One region of the Paenibacillus sp. N3/727 genome, then DNA from elsewhere that is predicted to be linked to it. Evidence: a T-box and tRNA genes for the amino acid it is inferred to sense, from the RefSeq annotation. Region 1 holds a T-box; the other regions hold tRNA genes.

Region 1 (3,253 bases):
TAATATGTACTACTTTTCCGGAAACAGCAAATTCATTAGGCAAAAATAAATGTCACTATGTAGGCCCGGTACTTCGGGAGAAATTAAAACAGGGAAACGCGGAACGAGGACGAATTTTCACGGGATTTACAAAACGAGGTAAGCCAACCATTTTAATTATGGGAGGGAGTCTTGGGGCGCGGAGTATTAACCAAGTTGTTCGAGATTCCTTATCTAAATTAACAGAACATTTTCAGATCGTTCATTTATGTGGGAAAGGGCAGTTGGATTCCTCACTTACAAATTCAGATTATCGCCAATACGAATACATAAACGAAGAGTTACCAGATATATTGGCCATGTGCGATTTTGTTATTTCTCGAGCAGGGTCCAATTCGATCTTTGAATTTTTATATTTTAAGAAACCGATGATACTGATACCACTCACCAAGGAACAGAGTAGAGGGGATCAGCTGCTTAATGCGGCTTCATTTGAACGAAACGGTTATTGTAAAGTTTTGCATGAGGAGCATCTATCCACGGAAACATTGCTTGAGTATATTGATAAAATATCTCAAAACAAGGAAGTATTCATTCGGAACATGAGCCAGCTTGAGCCTAAAGATGCACTATCGATAGTCTACAATTTGATCATCGAAACAGCCCAAAAGTGATCTATAAATCGCGTTTAGACGTAACATATAGAGAGCGTATATATCGGAGAATAGTCGTTTACAAAAAAGGGAATGATTTGTTATCATATATGAAATATTCAAACGCGACGATGAGAAGAGTAGGGGAAAATGTTCTTGTACAGAGAGCTCCGGTAGCTGAAAAGGAGCAAAGAGCTTTTTCCCGAACCAAGCCTCTGAGCAGCATGTCGGAACCTTGAGCGGGGATGGCATGACGGGAGCTCCCGTTATAGAGCTAGAGTATAAACATTGCCTGCAATGTCGTACTTGATAAGGTTAATATGGCGACATATTAATGAAGCTTGGGTGGTACCGCGAATAACTTCGTCCCCAAGACATGAAGTCTTGGAGGTGAAGTTTTTTTATTTGCAATTACCACGTATCAAATTCATTAGGAGGAGTCGACATGAGTAAGGAAACGAAGTATCCAACCGAAAATTTTTTAGTTAGATTGATTAATGATGAGCTTAAATCGAGACCACTCGAGCGAGACATGTGCACGCGATTTCCACCCGAGCCTAACGGTTATCTTCATATCGGGAGCGCATATGCAATACACACGAATTATACATTGGCTCAAAAGTATAACGGAACGTTTCATTTACGTTTTGACGACACGAATCCTCTTAAAGAGGATATCAAGTTTGTAAACGCGATTATCGAGGATATGCAGTGGCTCGGTTATGATCCAGGTAATCATATCTATTACGGCTCGGACTACTCGGAAGAAATTTATAACGCTGCGGTCACTTTGATAAAGCAAGGAAAGGCCTATGTCTGTGATTTATCCCCGGAGGAAGTTACAGAATATCGGGGGACTTTGACGGAGCCAGGCAGGAACAGCCCATATAGAAACCGATCTGTCGAGGAGAATCTGCAGCTTTTTGAGAATATGAAGAAGGGTCTCTACCCGGCCTCCTCCAAGGTTCTTCGCGCCAAAATCGATATGGGTTCGCCTAATATCAATTTGCGTGATCCTGTTATTTATCGAATTATTTATGCTGAGCATTATAGGACGGAAAAAGACTGGCTCATCTATCCACTGTACGATTTTGCTCATCCTATTCAAGATGCAATTGAAGGAATCACCTATTCCTTATGCTCAATTGAATTCAAAGACCATCGATCATTGTACGAGTGGGTCTTAAAGGAGCTTGCTATCCCTGAGCCCCCGCGACAAAGGGAGTTCGGGAGACTGAACTTAACGGGTGTCGTGACAAGCAAACGGTTTTTGAGGCAGTTGGTAGAAGGTGGGGACGTAGACGGCTGGGATGATCCGAGGCTTCCGACGATCCAAGGTTTAAGAAGAAGAGGCTTTACACCGGAAAGCATACGCAACTTCATTGAGGAAATTGGAAGTATCCGAACCCAAAGCACGGTAGACATCTCGTTGCTTGATCACTGTCTAAGGCAAGATCTAAAGGAAAAAGTAGTTAGCGTCATGGCTGTTTTGCACCCTCTTAAGGTCGTGATTACAAATTATCCGGAATATGAAGTTGAGCTGTTAACGATTGAAAACAACAGTGAGAACGAGGATCTGGGGAAAAGAGAGGTTCCTTTTTCCAAAACGATATATATCGAACGGGACGATTTTATGGAGCTGCCACCCAAGGGCTTTCACCGGCTAAGTTTAAATACCGAGGTAAGACTAAAAGGTGCTTATTTCATCAGATGCAATGAAGTGATTCAGGACCCAGATACTGGTGAAATTACGGAGCTTCGTTGTACTTACGACTCGCTCACAAAGAGTGGTACTGGATTTATTGGACGTAAGGTGAAGGGAACGATCCATTGGGTCTCAGCGGTTCACGCTATAAAAGCAGAGGTTCATCTGTACGAGAAACTACTTTTAGAGCAGAACATTTCGAAGGAGAACAGTGTTGATTGGACGGATGTCATCAATCCAGACTCACATGTTGTTATAAAGGACGCTTTGATGGAATCTCTCGTTGAACATCCTCTCAAAGAGCAAAAATTTCAATTCTTACGTCATGGCTATTTTTGCGTAGATAAGAAATTCAATACTGATGATCAACTTGTATTTAATCGTACCGTTGAAAGATAACTGGAAGAAGAGATGAAGCTAAAGTATATGGATAGGTTTGGAGTTTGACACTTCAAATATCTATAACAAATAAAGAGAAAGGCGCTACCTTGCGCTTTTTTCTTTTTTTGTTTTTCAGTGATTCATGCGGACTGCGGACATAGAACTGGGCGATTGACAAAAGCTTACGCTACTCCAGTTGACAAAGGGTACCATATCGCATATATTGTTAGTAACACTTTGATAATAACATGTTGTTAATAACTAATAGTTCGAACAGGTGGTGAAATTGGTGGCAAGAGACCACAATGGGCTTACGGAGGAGCAATTTCTTGCCCAATATGTCGAAGAAGATTATGTCCGTCCGTCAGTTGCGACGGATATGGTCATCTTCACGGTGGCCGATACCGAAGAAATGAACTACCGCAAACTTCCGAAAAAGAATATGCAAGTACTGCTTATTCGCCGGGGGGAACACCCCTTTTTGGGACAATGGGCGCTACCGGGCGGTTTTGTTCGCCCCACGGAGACGACGGAA
Region 2 (3,253 bases), 1.9 Mb from region 1:
CGGTACATGCCAATTGTAGCCGGGATAAAATTTAGTAAGACAGCGCTCAAGTTCTTGATAAACTTCTGGCAGAATGTGAAACAGCGTTTCATGAAAATAATACATACCATTGCGAACCTCATCCAATACCGTTGGCTTACGGTCGCGCAGCTCATCCGTTTGCCAGAGTGTAATCACCTCGTTAAGAAGTTTTTCACGAAGCTGTTCTCTTTCACGGAATGTGAGCGTTGGGTTATCAAGGAGCATAACATCTTCTGAAATTCTTTTGTGGATGTCGAGAATGGCACGTCGCATTGCCTCTGTAGGGTGTGCGGTCATTACGAGCTCCAAGGAAAGACTTTCGAGAATGTCTTGAACTTCTTCATACGTAAAATTACGCTCTTTCAAATCCTGGACTGCACTTTCGATCGATCCTGGCTGGACACTCTCACCTGCGGAACGTTCATAATCGCGTTTCCGGCGTATCCGGTGATTTTGCTCTGCGATGTTAACCAATTGAAAATAAATGGCGAACGCTCTGATTACTTGATGACGATTGTCCGGATCCAGCGTGCTGACGATCCTTTTAAAATCTGCGAATAATTCTGGTAAAAATACGGAACGTAATGACTTGCTAGTCTCGCGAATCTTCTCAACTATATCTAAAAGCTCGTTGCCCCCCTGGTGGACAAGAACCTCACCGAGAATGTTTCCCAGGAACCGTACATCACGCCGCAGCAGATTATTGGAATTGCTTTTTGCGGTTACAGTAAGTTCAGTCATGCTACTCCTCCCATCTAAACCCGTTCAACAGTTTGTCTTTTTATGCTTCCTAATATCATACAATAAATGCGCCTGAAAATCTTTACTTTCCAACCGAAAAAATTCGCCAAATCGACAAAAGAGGACGTTTTTACAGTGGAAATTTCTTCTTGTGATTTCACTCTTCATAGCGTTCACTCCGTAGGACAAGCTCGGAATATCTCAACGATACACCTTGGGTCAGACCTAAGGTCAAGTGTTTGCAGTATAATTATTTGTTAAACCAGATTATCTAATTCTCACGGATTCGACTTAAAGACATACTGCCTAAACATCTACACGACTTTTACGAATCAATCTCCTTATAATTCCTCATCTTTTCTTCATTTTTCACTGGTGATTGCTTTAACACGTTGACACTTCGCAGGAGTGTGGTGACAATATGTAAAAAAAACATCACACACTGTGATGTCCTGCTTTATGTATGGAGCGGGTGATGGGAATCGAACCCACGCTACCAGCTTGGAAGGCTGGAGTTCTACCATTGAACTACACCCGCAGATGTAACAATCGGGATGACACGATTTGAACATGCGACCCCCTGGTCCCAAACCAGGTGCTCTACCAAGCTGAGCTACATCCCGTTACATATGAAGAATTAAAAATGGCGCGCCCTGAGAGATTCGAACTCCCGGCCTTTTGATTCGTAGTCAAACGCTCTATCCAGCTGAGCTAAGGGCGCAAATCATGGAGCGGACGACGGGAATCGAACCCGCGACCCTCGCCTTGGCAAGGCGATGCTCTACCGCTGAGCCACGTCCGCAAAAACATGGTGCGCGTGGAGGGACTTGAACCCCCACGTCAAAGACGCTAGATCCTAAGTCTAGTGCGTCTGCCAATTCCGCCACACGCGCACAAGTAAAACTAATGGTGAGCCATGAAGGACTCGAACCTTCGACACCCTGATTAAAAGTCAGGTGCTCTACCAACTGAGCTAATGGCTCGCATTTAAAGGCCCCGAAAAAGTATTCGGATTTACCTTCTAAGCCACACTTCACTTTTTAAGGTAAAGTGGCTGGGGATATAGGATTCGAACCTATGCATGACGGAGTCAAAGTCCGTTGCCTTACCGCTTGGCTAATCCCCAATAACGAGGTATTGATTATATTCTGTCCCATTCAGCAACAGAACATGAGTAAAATAATGGTGGAGGCTGAGGGGTTCGAACCCCCGACCCTCTGCTTGTAAGGCAGATGCTCTCCCAGCTGAGCTAAGCCTCCATACTGGTATGGATAATGGGACTTTCATCGCTTAAAGCGAGTAAATAAGTGGTGACCCGTAGGGGATTCGAACCCCTGTTACCTCCGTGAAAGGGAGGTGTCTTAACCCCTTGACCAACGGGCCTCATTGCTAAAATGGAGCTTCCAACCGGGATCGAACCGGTGACCTCATCCTTACCATGGATGCACTCTACCTACTGAGCTATGGAAGCAAGTGGCTCCCCGAACAGGACTCGAACCTGTGACAACTCGATTAACAGTCGAGTGCTCTACCAACTGAGCTATCAGGGAATATATACCGCTTGGCGACGTCCTACTCTCCCGGGACCCTTCGGTCCAAGTACCATCGGCGCTGGAAGGCTTAACGGTCGTGTTCGGGATGGGTACGCGTGGAACCCTTCCGCTATCGCCACCAAACGGATCAAGTGTTTGATCACTTGAAAACTAGATACGAAACATCATTTGCGAATTTTTTAGGATAAGCCCTCGACCGATTAGTATTGGTCAGCTCCATGCATTGCTGCACTTCCACCTCCAACCTATCTACCTCGTCGTCTTCAAGGGGTCTTACTAATTGGGAAATCTCATCTTGAGGGGGGCTTCACGCTTAGATGCTTTCAGCGCTTATCCCTTCCGTACGTAGCTACCCAGCCATGCTCCTGGCGGAACAACTGGTGCACCAGCGGTACGTCCATCCCGGTCCTCTCGTACTAAGGACAGCTCCTCTCAAATTTCCTACGCCCACGACAGATAGGGACCGAACTGTCTCACGACGTTCTGAACCCAGCTCGCGTACCGCTTTAATGGGCGAACAGCCCAACCCTTGGGACCTACTTCAGCCCCAGGATGCGATGAGCCGACATCGAGGTGCCAAACCTCCCCGTCGATGTGGACTCTTGGGGGAGATAAGCCTGTTATCCCCAGGGTAGCTTTTATCCGTTGAGCGATGGCCCTTCCATGCGGTACCACCGGATCACTAAGCCCGACTTTCGTCCCTGCTCGACTTGTAGGTCTCGCAGTCAAGCTCCCTTATGCCTTTGCACTCTTCGAATGATTTCCAACCATTCTGAGGGAACCTTGGGGCGCCTCCGTTACTCTTTAGGAGGCGACCGCCCCAGTCAAACTGCCCACCAGACACTGTCCCCGCACCGGTTCACGGTACTAGGTTAGAACCTAGATACGATCAGGGTGGTATCCCAACGGCGCCTCCACAGAAGCTTGCGCTCCTGTTT
Region 3 (3,253 bases), 1.7 Mb from region 1:
CTGGGTAGCTACGTACGGAAGGGATAAGCGCTGAAAGCATCTAAGCGTGAAGCCCCCCTCAAGATGAGATTTCCCAATTAGTAAGACCCCTTGAAGACGACGAGGTAGATAGGTTGGAGGTGGAAGTGCAGCAATGCATGGAGCTGACCAATACTAATCGGTCGAGGGCTTATCCTAAATATTCGCAAATAACGTTTCGTATCTAGTTTTCAAGTGATTAAACACTTGAATTGAATAATGTTCCCTGATAGCTCAGTTGGTAGAGCACTCGACTGTTAATCGAGTTGTCACAGGTTCGAGTCCTGTTCGGGGAGCCATTTATGGAGAGGTGTCCGAGTTGGCCGAAGGAGCACGATTGGAAATCGTGTAGGCGCCAAAAGCGTCTCGAGGGTTCGAATCCCTCTCTCTCCGCCACTATATATTTCAGTAAGGCCCGTTGGTCAAGGGGTTAAGACACCTCCCTTTCACGGAGGTAACAGGGGTTCGAATCCCCTACGGGTCACCATTTATTTGCTTGCTTCTGGGGATGAGAATCCCAATGGTTCGTCGAAGCATAGACATCGATAGGAATACTTCGCAGTCTCGAACAAAGTGAGAGTATCCCCTACGGGTCACCATTTATTTGCTTGCTTCAGGTTTTTATGCAAGATTAACTCTTGATAAGTGAGTAGTAATTTGATAAGATAAAAGTCGGTTTAATTATGGAGGCTTAGCTCAGCTGGGAGAGCATCTGCCTTACAAGCAGAGGGTCGGGGGTTCGAACCCCTCAGCCTCCACCATATATACACCTTTTAATGACGCGGGGTGGAGCAGTTCGGTAGCTCGTCGGGCTCATAACCCGAAGGTCGTAGGTTCAAATCCTGCCCCCGCAACCAATTATATCGCTATATAACAGCGATAGTGCCTTGTGGAACTGTGGTGTAGAGGCCTAACATGCCTGCCTGTCACGCAGGAGATCGCGGGTTCGAATCCCGTCAGTTCCGCCATTCTTCATTATAACCGAAAGAGCTTTTATGGCTCGGTAGCTCAGTCGGTAGAGCAGAGGACTGAAAATCCTCGTGTCGGCGGTTCGATTCCGTCCCGAGCCACCATTTGTTTTAACAACTGTATACGCCGGTGTAGCTCAACTGGTAGAGCAACTGACTTGTAATCAGTAGGTTGGGGGTTCAAGTCCTCTCGCCGGCACCACATGGAGGATTAGCGAAGTGGCCAAACGCAGCAGACTGTAAATCTGTTCTCGTCCGAGTTCGGTGGTTCGAATCCATCATCCTCCACCAGTTTTATAGGGGCATAGTTTAAAGGTAGAACAGCGGTCTCCAAAACCGTTAGTGTGGGTTCAATTCCTGCTGCCCCTGCCAATAGAACTATGATTTTGAATATGGCGGTCGTGGCGAAGGGGTTAACGCACCGGTCTGTGGCTCCGGCATTCGTGGGTTCAAGTCCCATCGATCGCCCCATATTTTTCAAAAGTCATATTGGGGATTAGCCAAGCGGTAAGGCAACGGACTTTGACTCCGTCATGCATAGGTTCGAATCCTATATCCCCAGCCATTGATTTTTATGCGGACGTGGCTCAGCGGTAGAGCATCGCCTTGCCAAGGCGAGGGTCGCGGGTTCGATTCCCGTCGTCCGCTCCATTTTTGTTTTTGGCGCCATAGCCAAGTGGTAAGGCACAGCTCTGCAAAAGCTTTATCCCCAGTTCGAATCTGGGTGGCGCCTCCATTATAACTATGTGCCCTTAGCTCAGCTGGATAGAGCGTTTGACTACGAATCAAAAGGTCAGGAGTTCGAATCTCTTAGGGCACGCCATTAAGTAAGCCGGTGTGGCGGAATTGGCAGACGCGCGCGACTCAAAATCGTGAGGGAAACCGTGGGGGTTCGAGTCCCTTCACCGGCATCATCAAAAAGAACGTGGATATTATCCACGTTCTTTTTTTGTGTTCTGTGGTTGAGCGCGGTCATACAACGCGCAGTGTGGCGTTGGGGGTTACGCACGGCCCATATTTTTACTATAGAGTAAAGAGGCTAGAGAGTGAGATATTGGATACTTTCACTTTCATACGTTCCTAATGATGTTATGGCGGAAGAATAAACGGATAAGCAGCAATAGTAAGAACTGCGAATGATGGCATGGTGCTGTTATTCGCTATTTGTTGTAGTCGTGTTTAGACTGAGGTCTTATCCCTTCCCCGACTTAGGTCGAGGATGAAAAACCGTCCAGGGTCCGTTTTAGATTGAATAGAAATAACCTAAAATAAGGTCATAAGGTTGAACAAGTCACAAACGAATGATAAATAAGACGGAAAGGCGGTGTATAAATGAGAAGCACAAAAGATAATGGAATGGGAATCCTCCTTATTGGTTTGGGCGCGTTAGTATTACTTGGCGTATTCGGTCCATTCCTTGGATGGTTGTTCAGCTTACTGATACCACTGGCGATGATCGCACTTGGCTATTACGGAATCCGCCGCGGTAACACGTTCTTCGGCTGGATCATACTAGGTATCGGCGTATTGTCGCTGATCGGTAAGCTTTCCTGGCTGTTCGGTCCGATACTTGGGATTGTCTTGATCGTCTACGGAGTGTCCCGATTTAAAGGTGGAAATGGCCGTCGTTACTACTAATAAACCTGTAACATAATGAACTTGATAGAAGAGGAGGATAAAGAAAATATGAGTGTTTTTCGACGCATAAGGGACATCACGGCTGCCACTCTAAATGAGAAGCTTGAACAAAGTCAGGATCCAGTTCGATTGATTGATCAGTTTCTACATTCTACCCGGCGGGACATTACGGAGGCTGAGAAGCTACTGCAACAGTGTGAGTCTCATACACGACAATTGAAGCTGCAGGTAAGCCAAGCTGAGACGATGAAGAACAAACGGGAAGAACAAGCACTTCTGGCACTGAAAGCTGGGGAAGACCATTTGGCGAAACTGGCTCTTCAAGAAAAACTGATCTATGAAGAAAAGATTGAACAGTATGAGGGGCTGTTAATGACCAGCCGCGAATCGCTCAGAGAAGTAGAAGAACAGCTGGGTGAGCTTCGTATGGAATATCAGTCGGTATACAGTAAGCGTCAGTATTATGTTGCTCGGATGGAGACACTGCGACTTCAGCAAAAAATGAATGAGCGTACAGGATCTTATGGTGGCCAAGATGTACCGAAAATGTTCAACCGGTTGGATGACCGTCTCAACGATTGGGAGCTTGAAGCAAAGAGTCTCCGCGACATTCGTAAAATGGGCCAAGA

Evidence for each region. A T-box is a leader RNA that pairs with one kind of tRNA and senses whether it is charged. The one in region 1 lies ahead of MNQ98_RS17260 (glutamine--tRNA ligase/YqeY domain fusion protein), so its partner is inferred to be a tRNA-Gln.
Region 2: it has a tRNA-Gln gene. The T-box ahead of MNQ98_RS17260 (glutamine--tRNA ligase/YqeY domain fusion protein) is inferred to sense a tRNA for this amino acid. The anticodon was not compared.
Region 3: it has a tRNA-Gln gene. The T-box ahead of MNQ98_RS17260 (glutamine--tRNA ligase/YqeY domain fusion protein) is inferred to sense a tRNA for this amino acid. The anticodon was not compared.

The regions. Positions count from the first base shown of each region.
Region 1 is NZ_CP093336.1:3,777,306-3,780,558, reverse strand. It holds gene MNQ98_RS17265 (undecaprenyldiphospho-muramoylpentapeptide beta-N-acetylglucosaminyltransferase) at 1-653, shown strand, start outside; T-box leader at 752-1,006, shown strand; gene MNQ98_RS17260 (glutamine--tRNA ligase/YqeY domain fusion protein) at 1,078-2,736, shown strand; gene MNQ98_RS17255 (NUDIX hydrolase) at 3,005-3,253, shown strand, end outside.
Region 2 is NZ_CP093336.1:5,657,646-5,660,898, forward strand. It holds gene ppc (phosphoenolpyruvate carboxylase) at 1-762, opposite strand, end outside; tRNA gene MNQ98_RS26395 (tRNA-Gly) at 1,227-1,300, opposite strand; tRNA gene MNQ98_RS26400 (tRNA-Pro) at 1,312-1,385, opposite strand; tRNA gene MNQ98_RS26405 (tRNA-Arg) at 1,407-1,483, opposite strand; tRNA gene MNQ98_RS26410 (tRNA-Gly) at 1,490-1,564, opposite strand; tRNA gene MNQ98_RS26415 (tRNA-Leu) at 1,572-1,655, opposite strand; tRNA gene MNQ98_RS26420 (tRNA-Lys) at 1,670-1,745, opposite strand; tRNA gene MNQ98_RS26425 (tRNA-Gln) at 1,814-1,888, opposite strand; tRNA gene MNQ98_RS26430 (tRNA-Val) at 1,946-2,021, opposite strand; tRNA gene MNQ98_RS26435 (tRNA-Glu) at 2,071-2,145, opposite strand; tRNA gene MNQ98_RS26440 (tRNA-Thr) at 2,158-2,233, opposite strand; tRNA gene MNQ98_RS26445 (tRNA-Asn) at 2,237-2,312, opposite strand; rRNA gene rrf (5S ribosomal RNA) at 2,322-2,438, opposite strand; rRNA gene MNQ98_RS26455 (23S ribosomal RNA) at 2,496-3,253, opposite strand, start outside.
Region 3 is NZ_CP093336.1:5,469,402-5,472,654, reverse strand. It holds rRNA gene MNQ98_RS25570 (23S ribosomal RNA) at 1-177, shown strand, start outside; tRNA gene MNQ98_RS25565 (tRNA-Asn) at 242-317, shown strand; tRNA gene MNQ98_RS25560 (tRNA-Ser) at 323-414, shown strand; tRNA gene MNQ98_RS25555 (tRNA-Glu) at 431-505, shown strand; tRNA gene MNQ98_RS25550 (tRNA-Val) at 704-779, shown strand; tRNA gene MNQ98_RS25545 (tRNA-Met) at 799-875, shown strand; tRNA gene MNQ98_RS25540 (tRNA-Asp) at 910-986, shown strand; tRNA gene MNQ98_RS25535 (tRNA-Phe) at 1,016-1,091, shown strand; tRNA gene MNQ98_RS25530 (tRNA-Thr) at 1,113-1,188, shown strand; tRNA gene MNQ98_RS25525 (tRNA-Tyr) at 1,192-1,277, shown strand; tRNA gene MNQ98_RS25520 (tRNA-Trp) at 1,285-1,358, shown strand; tRNA gene MNQ98_RS25515 (tRNA-His) at 1,382-1,457, shown strand; tRNA gene MNQ98_RS25510 (tRNA-Gln) at 1,477-1,551, shown strand; tRNA gene MNQ98_RS25505 (tRNA-Gly) at 1,563-1,637, shown strand; tRNA gene MNQ98_RS25500 (tRNA-Cys) at 1,649-1,722, shown strand; tRNA gene MNQ98_RS25495 (tRNA-Arg) at 1,733-1,809, shown strand; tRNA gene MNQ98_RS25490 (tRNA-Leu) at 1,818-1,897, shown strand; gene MNQ98_RS25485 (hypothetical protein) at 2,319-2,624, shown strand; gene MNQ98_RS25480 (PspA/IM30 family protein) at 2,673-3,253, shown strand, end outside.